Thiorhodovibrio frisius: one gene and its partner. The protein of the gene in region 2 interacts with the protein of the main gene of each other region in a pairwise test. Links are inferred from orthologs where the notes say so. Each region holds a gene or a part of one and is shown on either strand. Other genes may lie near its edges.

Region 1 (4,040 bases), 1.5 Mb from region 2 along the record:
TCATCGCCGACGCATGGCACCAGCGTACCGGCGAGCCCCACGCCGAGCCGCTGGCACTGCGCCAAGCCGGCGAGCAGGCGCGCGGCGCCACAGCCTATGTCACCCTCGAACCCTGCTGTCATCAGGGGCGCACGCCCCCGTGCACTGAGGCGCTGATCAATGCCGGGGTGGCGCGGGTAGTCGCTGCCATGCAAGACCCCAATCCACGCGTGGCCGGCCAGGGGCTCGAGCAGCTGCGCGCGGCCGGCATCGCTGTCGAGGCGGGTCTGATGCAAACCGAGGCCGAGGCGCTCAACCCGGGCTTTATCCGCCGCATGCGCACGGGCCTGCCCTGGGTGCGGTGCAAACTGGCCATGAGCCTGGACGGGCGTACCGCCATGGCCAGCGGTGAGAGCCGCTGGATCACCTCGGATGCCGCGCGCGCCGATGTGCAACGCCTGCGCGCGCGCTCATCGGCCATCCTCACCGGCATTGGCACTGTTTTGTCCGATGATCCCTCGCTCAATGTGCGCATCGATCCCCAGACCGGGCAAGCGCCTGCAGCCAGATCAGCAGTGCGTCAGCCGCTGCGGGTGGTGCTCGACACTCAGTTGCGCCTGCCTGAGGACGCGCGCCTGCTCGGATTGCCTGGGCGTACCCTGGTGATGACCGCCGTCACGCCCGAGCATCGGCAATGGAACCTGCTTGAAGCCGCCGGCGCCGAAGTGCTGACGTCAATTCCATCCGGCAGCGGACAAATCGACCTCGGCTGGGCGCTGCGGGAACTCGGGCGGCGCGACTGCAATGAGGTACTGATCGAAGCGGGCCCGCAACTGGCCGGTGCGGCCCTGCGCGGCGGCTGGATCGATGAACTCTGGGTCTACCTGGCCACGCACCTGATGGGCGATGCGGCGCGCGGGCTCTTTCACCTGCCGGGACTTGAGCGCATGGAGCAGCGCGTCGGCCTGGAGCTGCTGGAGGTGCGTCAGATTGGCGATGACCTGCGTTTGCGTTTTCGACCGCAGGAAGGTGCAGGCACAAACCGGCCAGTGCCCAGTGTGAAACGGGGTGCGGGGAAGGGCGCCCATGTGTGAACTCTTTGCCATGTCCAGCCGAGTGCCGGCGACGCTTGGACTGTCGCTCGGGCGCCTGGCGCGCCACGGCGGTGCCGAGGGGCCCCACAAAGACGGCTGGGGGCTGGCTTGCTACGAGCAACGCGACTGCCTGCTGCTGCGCGAACCACGTCCGGCATGCGAAAGCCTGCTACTGCGCTTTGCAGATGTGCAGGGCGTGCGCACCTGCATGGCCGTCTCGCACCTGCGCCAGGCCACCTTCGGCGCCCGCTCATTGCAAAACACCCAGCCATTCGTGCGCGAACTGGGCGGTCGCAGTCATGTGTTTGCGCACAATGGCGATTTCCCGCAACTGCTGGAGCAGCCCGCGCCGAGCAACACACGCTTCCGCCCTATCGGCGATTCCGACTCCGAGCGCGCATTCTGTATGCTGATGGAGCACCTGGCCCCGCTGTGGGAAGACCGCGACGAGCCACCACCGCTGGAGCAGAGGCTGGCCGTGATTGCCGACTTTAGCCGCGAAATGCGCAAGCTCGGCCCCGCCAACTTCATCTACGCCGATGCCGACGCGCTCTTCATCCACGCCCACCGCCGCACCCAGCCTGACGGCGCCATGCGCCCGCCGGGGCTCTACCTGCTGCAACGCTCCTGCTGGGAATCGGCGCCCGAACTCAAGGATGCCGGCGTACGCCTGCAAACCGTGCGCCAGGACGTGGCACTGATCGCCAGCGTACCGCTCACCGATGAGCTCTGGGAACCGCTCGGCGAGGGCGACCTGATCGCCCTGCGCGCTGGCCGCTGCTACGACATCGAAGGCCGCTGGAGCACACCCGAGGACGTCAGTAGCCGCGCGCCCTCGCAGCCGAGGCCGGCGGCAGGGTAGGGCATCAAACGCAGCCGGTCGGCTTCGGCAGACCGCCCCACTTGCAGATCAGCTTCATCGGGCCTTTCTTGAAGATGTTGTACAGCTCTTTGGTCGAGACGCTTTGCTTCTTGGCAAAGATGCGAATCGGCGGCACCACGCCATCGTTCTCGTACATCGCCCGCGCCTCGCGGATGAAGCCCATCACCTGATCGTTCATCTCAAAATCATCTGTGGTGGCAAGCTCTTGCGCCACTTCCTCGCTCCAATCGTCACGATTGACCAAAAATCCCTCATTATCAAGGGCAACGCTGATAGTCATGAGAAAGCTCCTGAACATTTTTCACTGAGAAATCCAAGCCTCGCGCGAACCCCGCTGCGCCTTTTTCGATCAACGCGCAAAGCCGAGTCGGCGACACCAAGAGACAGTGGAGGCAGAGCCGGCGCATATCCAGCCCTGACTCCCAAGCGCCACGCGGAACTCGGCGCGCTTTCTTTGGCTGGCTTGATTTGCTCGGCGTACAGTGCTTTCGGTGCATCACGCGGCAGGACAGCAGAGACAACCGTAGCTTCTTGAATCGATCAGGGATTGTTAGGCGCCGGTCTGATAAGTTTTATTTCCTCTGCAGCGATGCCAGCCTGCCATGTTCTATCAGGCATTTCGATCGTGTAAGCGATGCTTCCGTCAAACGCGATATCAATCGCAACGATTATGCCGCTCCCGGAACCATTGTACTTGGATGCAAAGGTCACCTGATCGTTGAACTTGTAGGGTATTTCAACTGACAGTCGGTACCCCTCCTGTGCCTTTTCAATCAGCATGTTATTGTTCCTGCTGTGCGGTGATGCATTTGTGACAGAGGTGAAGGCCACGCCTAGCGCGACCAGTCCGGCAATAGTTTCGCTAACGCGCATCAGAATTCCCCGGTTACTAAGTCCTACCATTGTGAGATAACTTTAGGCCATTTTTTCAGCGGATAAAAATCCTCACTCAAGGCCAGCTCTTCTGCCTCAGCGGTTTGCGCTCTGACAAGATCCCATCGAACCTGAAGATTCAGCCAAAAATCGGCGGAAACCTTAAAATTCGACAACCCGTCCACCTCGGCCTTGTGCAATGAACAGGGATTTGACGCTATCTACTAATGCCAGCCTCAGCCGCCGCGCGCGTAGCGAGCGGCCGGACTGAAGGCCATCGTTAGGCGATTGATTGCGCGTTGATTTACAGTCTGGAAAACAATTCCATCCAGACCTCTTTAATTCCTACCCCGCAGTGGCGCAGTACAGCGGATTTCCAGCGGCCGTTTGTTGTAGCGGGCGATGCGAGACTGGCCTATCTGCGCGACCCCTCCCGCTCCGTGACCCTGGACCAGGTCCGTGACGCCCTGGCCAATCCGCTCGCGGCGAGGGCCGCAAAGCATTCAGAGCGATGGGATCTACTCGCAGAGAGGGGCAGATCGCTCAGGCCCGCACCACCCGAATCCGCCGTCCCTGGGCGCTGCTGGCCGCTGTGCTGGCGGTCCGCTCGGCCAGCGGTGGCTGCCCGGTGCGGCGGTCGAAGATCACCAGCCAGCCGCTGTCGAGACCCAGACCGGACAGATACCCCTCGAGCTGATCCAATCCCTCGGGCAGCGGATCGGGCTTGCCGTCGCGCCACACCTTGAGTTCCATTCCCAGCGTGAGCGCCCCATAACGCAGGCACAGGTCCATGCGTCCGGCGCCGATGGCATATTCGCGCTCCAAGGTCCCGCCGCCGTTGACCACCCGTTGTAGAAAGGCCATCAGCACCAGATGCGGGGCAATTTCGTGATAGGGCGCGCTGTTGAACAGTGGTTCGCCATGCTGGCGCCAGAAGCTCAGAAAGGCGTCGAGCAGGCGCTCGGGGTTGAGGCGGCCGTCGGGGTCGAGCCAGGTCGGAGCAATCTGGGGCAGCGAATCCTGGGGACCGCTGGCCAGGGCGCGCGGCAGGACCTCGCGGTAGATCGGATTGGCGATCACCAGGCCCCCCGACCCCTCGCGCCGCAAGAGTCCCAGATCAATCAGATACTGGCGGTCGTCTTCCGGAATCACGCCCGGTGTGGTGCCGGCCAGCATCGGCTCGATCACCCGCCGCACTCGCTCCTCGCGTA
Region 2 (7,873 bases):
AAAGGGCTCAACCTGCCCGGCATTGATCTTGGCATCAGCGCATTCACCGAGGAAGACCACGACTGGCTGCGCTTTGCCGCCGAGCAGGGCGTGGATGCCATCAGCCAATCCTTCGTCGCCAACGCCGAGGATATGCAAGCAGTGCGCGCAGCGGCGGCTGAACTCAACTACCAGCCCTTTCTCATCGCCAAGATCGAACGCGCCGATGCCCTCGACAAACTGGAATCCATTCTGGAGGCCAGCGACGGCATCATGGTGGCACGCGGCGATCTGGGCGTGGAAATCCCCATCGAGAACATCGCCGTCGCCCAAAGGCGCATCACCGAGATCGCCAATATGCGCGGTAAACCGGTCATCACCGCCACCCAGATGCTTGAATCCATGGTGCTGTTCCGCCGCCCGACGCGCGCCGAGGCCACAGATGTAGCCAATGCCATCCTTGGCGGCACCGACTGCGTCATGCTCTCGGCCGAATCGGCCATGGGCCGCTTCCCGGTTGAATCCGTCGCCATGCTCGCAGGCATCGCCGCCGCCACCGAGCCCGAACGCGACAACCGCGCCCTAGCCGCAGCACTGGGCGCCTACGGCAGCGACGGCAGCCTGCGCGCGGTGGATTTGATTGCGCGCAGCGTTTATCACACCGCCGAACGCAGCGCGCCCCAGGTCATCATCACCCCAACCCGCAACGGCAACACCGCGCGCAACATCGCCCGCTTCCGTCTGCCGCATTGGATTGTCGCCTTCAGCCCCCTGCCCGCTACCGCCCAGGCGCTGGAATTCTCCTACGGTATCCAGCCGATTGATGTGCGCGAGGATCGCGCCGAGTGGGGCGAGTTCGTGCGCGCCTGGCTGCGCGACATGGGCATCCTCGATGGCCTGGTATTGCTGACCCAGGGCCCATCGGATGAGCATCCCTGCGGCAACCATCGCCTGGAGCTGATCGAACTCGACCGAGCTACCGCCCATGCCTGCCAGTAACGTCTTATCCTTCCGCAACGCCGATGGCCGGCGCATTGCCTGGCACGAGTTCGGTCAGCCCGACGGCCGCCCGGTGTTTTACTGCCACGGATTCCCCAGTTCCGGGCGCGAAGCCGCGCTGCTGCACCAGCCAGCAACAGCGCTCGGCCTGCGCCTGATCGCCCCGGATCGACCCGGCTACGGCGGCTCCGATGACCAGCCGGGCCTTGAACTGCGCGACTGGCCAACCGATCTTGCCGCACTGGCCGATCATCTGGGCATCGAACGCTTCGCCCTGCTCGGCCTCTCCGGCGGCGGTCCCTATGCCCTTGCCTGCGCCTGGCGACTGCCCGAACGGCTCAGCGCGCGCATCCTGGTCTGCCCACTCGGTCCGGTGTACCTGCAAGAGGTACTCGCCGCCATGCATCGACCGGCCCGCTCCAGCCTGGCCCTGGCCAAACGCTCGCCCTGGCTGGCCCAGCGGCTCTATGGCGGACCAACCCCCTGGCTGCTCGCGCGCTGGCCCGGGCTGGTTGAGCACGTGCGCACCCTGAACCTCCCGTCCAAGGATCTGACCGCATTGTCCGCGGGCGACAATCAAGCCATCTTGAACAGCACCATCGGCGATGCCATGGCCCGGGGCGCGCGCGGAGCCCGACGCGATCTGCATCTCTACACCCACGACTGGCGCATCCCTTGCGACGCCATCCATGCGCCCATCAGCATTTGGCACGGCGAGGCCGACGCCACTGTCCCTCCGGCTCACGCCCGCTGGTATCGCGACCATCTGTCCGGTGCCAATCTCACCACCCTCCCTGATCAGGGGCATTTCTCGCTGCCGATTCATTTTGGCGAGCGAATACTGCGTGGCCTGATCGCGGATGATTGATCGCCTGCACCCCTTGGGGTCAGAATGCGCCTGAATTGAACCCAACTAACCCCGCCTGCCATGACAGGCGCAGGAGCATTTTATGACCGATATTCGCGTGGCCGTCGCCGGAGCAGGCGGTCGCATGGGACGCACCCTGATCCAGGCGGTGCATGACACTCAGGGGCTGTGCGTCGGCGCCGCCACCGAGCTGGCCGGCAGCGGCCTGATCGGCGTCGATGCCGGAGAAGTCGCCGGCATCGGCCCGGTTGGCGCGCCCATTCGACCCGACCTGGATGAAGTCCTGGCCGATTTCGACGTGCTGATCGACTTCACCTCCCCCAAAGCCACCATGCACCATCTGCAGCTGTGTCGTGATGCCGGCTGCCGCATGGTCATAGGCACCACCGGACTGACACCCGATCAGCGCGAAACCCTGAGCGAGGCCAGCCTTGACATCGCCCTGGTGGTGGCCCCCAACATGAGCATCGGCGTCAATTTGTCGCTCAAGCTGCTGGAACTCACCGCCCAAGTCATGGGCGAGGACGCCGACATCGAAATCATCGAGGCGCACCACCGCCACAAGGTCGACGCCCCCTCCGGCACCGCCCTGCGCATGGGCGAGGTCATCGCCAACACTCTGGGGAGAAATCTCGAAGAAGTCGCCGTCTACGGGCGCGAAGGACACACCGGCGCGCGCGACAGCCAGACCATCGGCTTTGCCACCGTCCGCGCGGGCGATGTCGTCGGCGAGCACAGCGTCTGGTTCGCAACCGAAGGCGAGCGCATCGAAATCACCCACAAGGCCAGCAGCCGCATGACCTTTGCCCGCGGGGCCGCCCGCGCCGCGCTCTGGATCAGCGAACGCGAGCGCGGCCTGTTCGACATGCAGGATGTGCTCGGTTTGCGCGAGCGAGCTTCTGGCTGAGCGTCAGACATTAATCAGGGCGTGCGCGCAACCGCCCAAACATCGACACGCTCGGCGCCTGCCTGGCGCAGCACCCGCGCCAGCTCTCCAACCGTGGCGCCGGTGGTGACCACATCGTCGATAATGGCGACATGGCGCGCCATCAATGGCCGTCGCACGCGAAAGGCGTTGCGCACGTTGCTTTGGCGCTCTTCGCGCGCAAGCGTGAGCTGCGGCGGCGTCGCGACCACCCGCTCGACCCCGCTGCGGTCTGCGTCAATCCCCAGCGCGCGGCCTGCGACCCGCGCTACTTCCAGCGACTGGTTGTAACCGCGCTGGCGCAGCCGTGAAGGATGCAGCGGAACCGGCACCAACAGGTCCGGCAATGATGCATCGGGTTGCCAGCGTGCCGCCTCAGCCAGGAGTTGACCGAACAGTCGCCCCAGGTGCAGCCGCTGGCGAAATTTAAAATCGCCAACCAGCCGAGCCACCGCACCCTGATAGCGAAAGAGCGCAATGCATCGATCATAGGCCGGCGGCTGGCGCTGACACTTTCCGCAGACAATGCCATCTGGCGTACCAGCCGGGAGCGGCAGCGCACAGCGCTCGCAACTTGGCGCAACATCCGGCAGGTCCGCCAGACACCCCAGGCACAGATCCAGCTCGCCAAAACCCGCAGCGCCACAGAGCACGCAAGTCGGCGGATAAGCGCTCTCAAACGCCAATCGCAGCAGTTGCCTGCTCAATCGCTGAGCCAGTCGCCGGGCCGCTGTCAACCGCCGAAGGCCATCATGGTTGACAGCCTCGGCAATGGCCTTAAGCTTGTCTGCTTTTGCCCCGAGGCGCGGCCCTTTCTCCGCACCCTGCTCCGGGCGCCTATTCACGGAATTTCCACCATGCCATTGGATCTCGCCCCAGATTCGCACCCGACAGACTTGCGCCATGACTGGTCGCAGCAGGATGCCGAAGCCCTGCTGAGTCAGCCCTTAAATGATCTGCTGTTCGCCGCCCAGCAGGCCCATCGCCAGCATTTCGAGCCCAATCGGGTGCAGGTCAGCACCCTGCTCAGCATCAAAACCGGTGCCTGCCCGGAGGACTGCGGCTACTGCTCCCAGAGCGCCAAACATGACACCGGGCTTGAGCGCGAGCGCCTGCTGTCGCTTGATGAGGTCACCGAGGCCGCGCGCGCGGCAAAGGCCACCGGCGCCACCCGCTTTTGCATGGGGGCAGCCTGGCGCAACCCAAGCGACAGCCATCTTGAGCAGGTCATGGCCATGATCGCGGCGGCGCATGATCTCGGGCTTGAAACCTGCGTCACCCTAGGCATGCTGACCCTCGCCCAGGCACAACGGCTGAAAGACGTTGGGCTGGATTACTACAACCACAACCTGGACACCTCGCCCGAATTTTACGGGCAAGTAATCAGCACCCGCACCTATCAGGAACGGCTCGACACCCTGGAGCATATCCGCGCCGTCGGTCTCAAGACCTGTAGCGGCGGTATTCTCGGCATGGGCGAAGCGCGCGCTGATCGTGCCGGGCTACTGTGCCAGCTTGCCAATCTGCCGGCGCATCCGGAATCCGTGCCCATCAACCTGCTGGTCAAGGTCGAGGGCACGCCACTAGCAGACGCGCCCGCGCTGGACCCCTTTGAATTCGTCCGCACCGTTGCAGCCGCACGAATCATGATGCCGGCCTCCTATGTGCGACTATCCGCCGGACGTGCGACCATGAGCGACGAACTCCAGGCTCTGTGCTACCTGGCTGGCGCCAACTCCATCTTCTATGGCGAGCGCCTGCTGACAACCGAGAACACCGGCGCCAACCGCGATCTCGCCCTCTTTGAGCGCCTGGGCCTTGCGTTTGAAGCCATGCCGCACGAGGGGCGCAACGAGCCCGGCGGCTGCTTTAAATGACTGCCGCAATCCCTGCCGACCCGGAGCCCTCCCATCGGGCTCGCGCGCTCGGCTCGCAACTTGCGGAACTCGCCGACCGCCAACTCTATCGGCGCCGACGGCTGTGCGAAAGCCCCCAGGCTCCGCTGATGGAGGTCGAGGGGCGCACTCTGCTGACCTTTTGCAGCAACGACTACCTCGGCCTGGCCGCCGATGCGCGGGTGATCGAAACCTTTACCCGCGCCGCTGGCGAGTTCGGCGTCGGCAGCGGCGCATCCCATCTGATCAATGGCCATAGCCGCTACCATCACCAGCTTGAGGAAGCCCTGGCCGACTTCACCCAAAGACCGCGGGCGCTGCTCTTTTCCACAGGCTATATGGCCAACCTTGGGGTGATCAGCGCACTGGCAGGGCGCGGCGAGCAGATTCTGTGCGACCGGCTCAATCATGCCTCGCTGATCGACGGCGCGCGCTTGAGTGGCGCGCGTCCACGCCGCTATCGCCATGCGGACCCGGCCGATCTCCAGCGCCTGCTAGCCAGCGCCCGGAGTGACAAAGCCACGGCCATGATAATAAGCGACGGCGTCTTTAGCATGGACGGCGACCTGGCGCCCGTGCCCGAGCTGGCCCGAGCGGCAAAACAGGCAGATGCCTGGCTGCTGATCGATGACGCCCATGGTCTGGGTGTGATCGGAGCGGATGGGCGCGGCACCCTGGCAGAAATCGAGGCGCAGGCCACATCCGCGCGGGATGCGAACGATACCAATCGCAAACTGGTTGTCGGTTTTGGGTCGGGTGACGGCCACGGGGGTCTCGGCGGCAGGACGCCGCCGGGAAGCCTAGAGGGAGGTATTCACGGCGTCCCCCGTGGCCGTCACCCGGCCCAGAACGAGCCGAAATCTCAAAGGGGTTCGGTATATACGCTTGGCGAGCAGCAAGTCCCCATTCTGGTTGGCACCCTGGGCAAAGCCTTCGGCACCTTCGGGGCCTTTGTCGCCGGCAGCGACGCACTGATTGAAACCCTGATTCAGCGCGCGCGCAGCTACATCTACACCACCGCCCTGCCGCCTGCGGTCGCGGCAGCCAGCTTAACATCACTTGAGCTGATGCAGGCCGAGCCCTGGCGTCGGGACCATCTCGGCCAACTGGTGCGTTACTTCCGTCAGGGCGCTGCCGAGCTTGGCCTGCCGCTGATGCCTTCGATCACGCCCATTCAGCCGCTGTTGGCAGGTTCCTCCGCGCGCGCGCTCGACTGGAGCCGCCGGCTTGAGGCGCGGGGGTTGCTGGTGCCCGCCATTCGACCGCCGACCGTCCCGCAAGGCCACGCCCGGCTGCGCATCAGTTTCTCGGCCAGCCACCGGATTGAGGATATCGACCGGCTACTTGAAGCACTGGCAGCACTACCGACAACCGATCACCCAAGCACTGATCACCCCAAGCAGGGAGCACCAGCCACATGAGCCCTGACCCGCTCGTTTTATTGCATGGCTGGGGCATGAACCCGGCCATCTGGTCCAGCTTACCAGACAGCCTGGCCGCCGGGCGCGAGCGCTGTGCGCTCGCCCTGCCCGGCCATGCCGGTGCTCCCTGGCAACCCGACTGGACCAGGCTGCCCGATTGGGCCGATGCCTGTCTTGCGCAGGCGCCCGAGCAGGCGATCTGGCTTGGCTGGTCACTTGGCGGTCTGGTTGCGCTCCAGGCCGCACGCCAAGCATCCAAGCGGGTCAAGGCATTGATTCTAATTAGCAGCACGCCGCGTTTCACCCGGGCCGTTGACTGGCAAGTCGCCATGCCGGAGGAGACGCTGGCACAGTTTCACAGCACCCTGCTCGAGGATACGAACGCTACGCTTCAGCGCTTTCTCACTTTGCAGGTGCGCGGCAGCGATGAGGCGCCAAAATTGCTCAAGCAGCTCCGCCTGGCGCTCAAAACCGCGCCCGTCGCCCAGCCCGAGGCGCTGGGCATCGGGCTAGACTTGCTGCGAGATGAAGACCTCCGCGGCCCGCTGCCAGACATCCGCCAACCCACGCTCTGGTTGTTTGGCGAGCGCGACACCCTGGTGCCAGCCGCCGTGGCCAAGCGCATCACCATCCTGCATCCGCAGGCGCAGGTCGAGTGCCTGCAAGGCGCCGGGCATGCGCCCTTTCTGTCGCATGCCCAGGCCGTGAGTGAGCTGATCCATGGTTTTCTTTCCGAGGTGGTCAGTTGAGCGTGCCACCCAGCCAACAGCAGACGAAGATGTCAACCGGCGCCATCGATAAGAGCGCCGCGCGCCGCTCCTTTGAACGCGCGGCAAGCAGCTATGACGCCGCCGCCCTGTTACAGCGAGAAGTCGGCGCGCGTCTGCTCGAGCGCCTGGACTATGTGCGTCTACAACCCGCCACTGTGTTGGATCTCGGCTGCGGCACCGGCCTGGCACTCAATGACTTGTGCCGACGCTATCGCAACGCCCGCGTCATCGGCCTGGATTTTGCCACCGGCATGCTCACGCGCGCCCGACGCTGCGGCCACTGGCGCAACCGCCCGCGCGCCCTGTGCGCCGACATCGACCGGCTGCCGTTGGCGGACAACTCCGTCGATTTGGTGTTCTCCAACGCGACCCTGCAATGGTCGAACGACCTCAGCGCCTGCTTCAGCGAGCTTTACCGCGTCCTGCGGCCAAAGGGGCTGCTGATGTTCACCACCTTCGGCCCGGACACCCTGATCGAACTGCGCCGCGCCTGGGCCGAGGCCGACGGCGGCGAGCATGTCGTCCCTTTCATGGACATGCACGACATCGGCGACATGCTAGTGCGCACGCGCTTTGCCGACCCCGTGATGGACTGCGAACGTCTGACCCTGACCTATTCAGAGGTCACCGACCTGATGGCCGACATGAAATCTCTCGGCACCCAAAACCGCTTACACAGCCGCCAGCGCGGACTGACCGGCCGCGAGCGACTGCGCCGCATGACCGCCGCCTACGAGCGGCAACGCCAGGATGGTCGCCTACCCTCGACCTGGGAGGTGATCTACGGACAGGCATGGATGGCAGCAGAGAAAGTGCCCGCGCAGCAGCTGACCGACCAGGGCGTCGCCATCCCAGTCAGCGCCATTGGGCGCCGCCCCATGTCTGGATAACAGCTCGATGAGCAGAGGCCTTTTCATCACCGGCACAGACACCGGCGCGGGCAAGACCCTGGTCGCCGCTGGTCTGCTGCGCGCCCTGCAAGCCCAGGGCGCCAGCGCGCTTGGCATGAAGCCGAT

Evidence for each region. Proteins that work in one complex are often made in the same cells at the same time.
Region 1: the proteins of bioB (region 2) and Thiofri_RS11900 interact in binary tests that used the Escherichia coli proteins (3 or more experiments, as listed by UniProt). The link is inferred for Thiorhodovibrio frisius from one-to-one orthologs.

Annotation. Positions count from the first base shown.
Region 1 is NZ_CP121471.1:2,564,266-2,568,305, forward strand. Bases 1-3,000 are described here. They hold Thiofri_RS11900 (class II glutamine amidotransferase), read left to right. Parts: upstream 1-1,065; coding sequence 1,066-1,935; downstream 1,936-3,000. Other genes in these bases: ribD (bifunctional diaminohydroxyphosphoribosylaminopyrimidine deaminase/5-amino-6-(5-phosphoribosylamino)uracil reductase RibD), read left to right, coding at 1-1,073; Thiofri_RS11905 (TusE/DsrC/DsvC family sulfur relay protein), read right to left, coding at 1,940-2,236; Thiofri_RS11910 (hypothetical protein), read right to left, coding at 2,497-2,829. Outside these bases: Thiofri_RS11915 (ATP-binding protein), read right to left, coding at 3,373-4,040.
Region 2 is NZ_CP121471.1:4,071,009-4,078,881, forward strand. The notes cover bases 2,798-5,638. They hold bioB (biotin synthase BioB), read left to right. Parts: upstream 2,798-3,628; coding sequence 3,629-4,648; downstream 4,649-5,638. Other genes in these bases: Thiofri_RS18490 (ComF family protein), read right to left, coding at 2,798-3,616; Thiofri_RS18500 (aminotransferase class I/II-fold pyridoxal phosphate-dependent enzyme), read left to right, coding at 4,645-5,638. Outside these bases: pyk (pyruvate kinase), read left to right, coding at 1-978; Thiofri_RS18480 (alpha/beta fold hydrolase), read left to right, coding at 965-1,846; dapB (4-hydroxy-tetrahydrodipicolinate reductase), read left to right, coding at 1,929-2,753; more of Thiofri_RS18490, read right to left, coding at 2,768-2,797; more of Thiofri_RS18500, read left to right, coding at 5,639-6,087; pimeloyl-ACP methyl ester esterase BioH, read left to right, coding at 6,084-6,836; malonyl-ACP O-methyltransferase BioC, read left to right, coding at 6,866-7,747; bioD (dethiobiotin synthase), read left to right, coding at 7,755-7,873. UniProt on the Escherichia coli protein: Catalyzes the conversion of dethiobiotin (DTB) to biotin by the insertion of a sulfur atom into dethiobiotin via a radical-based mechanism.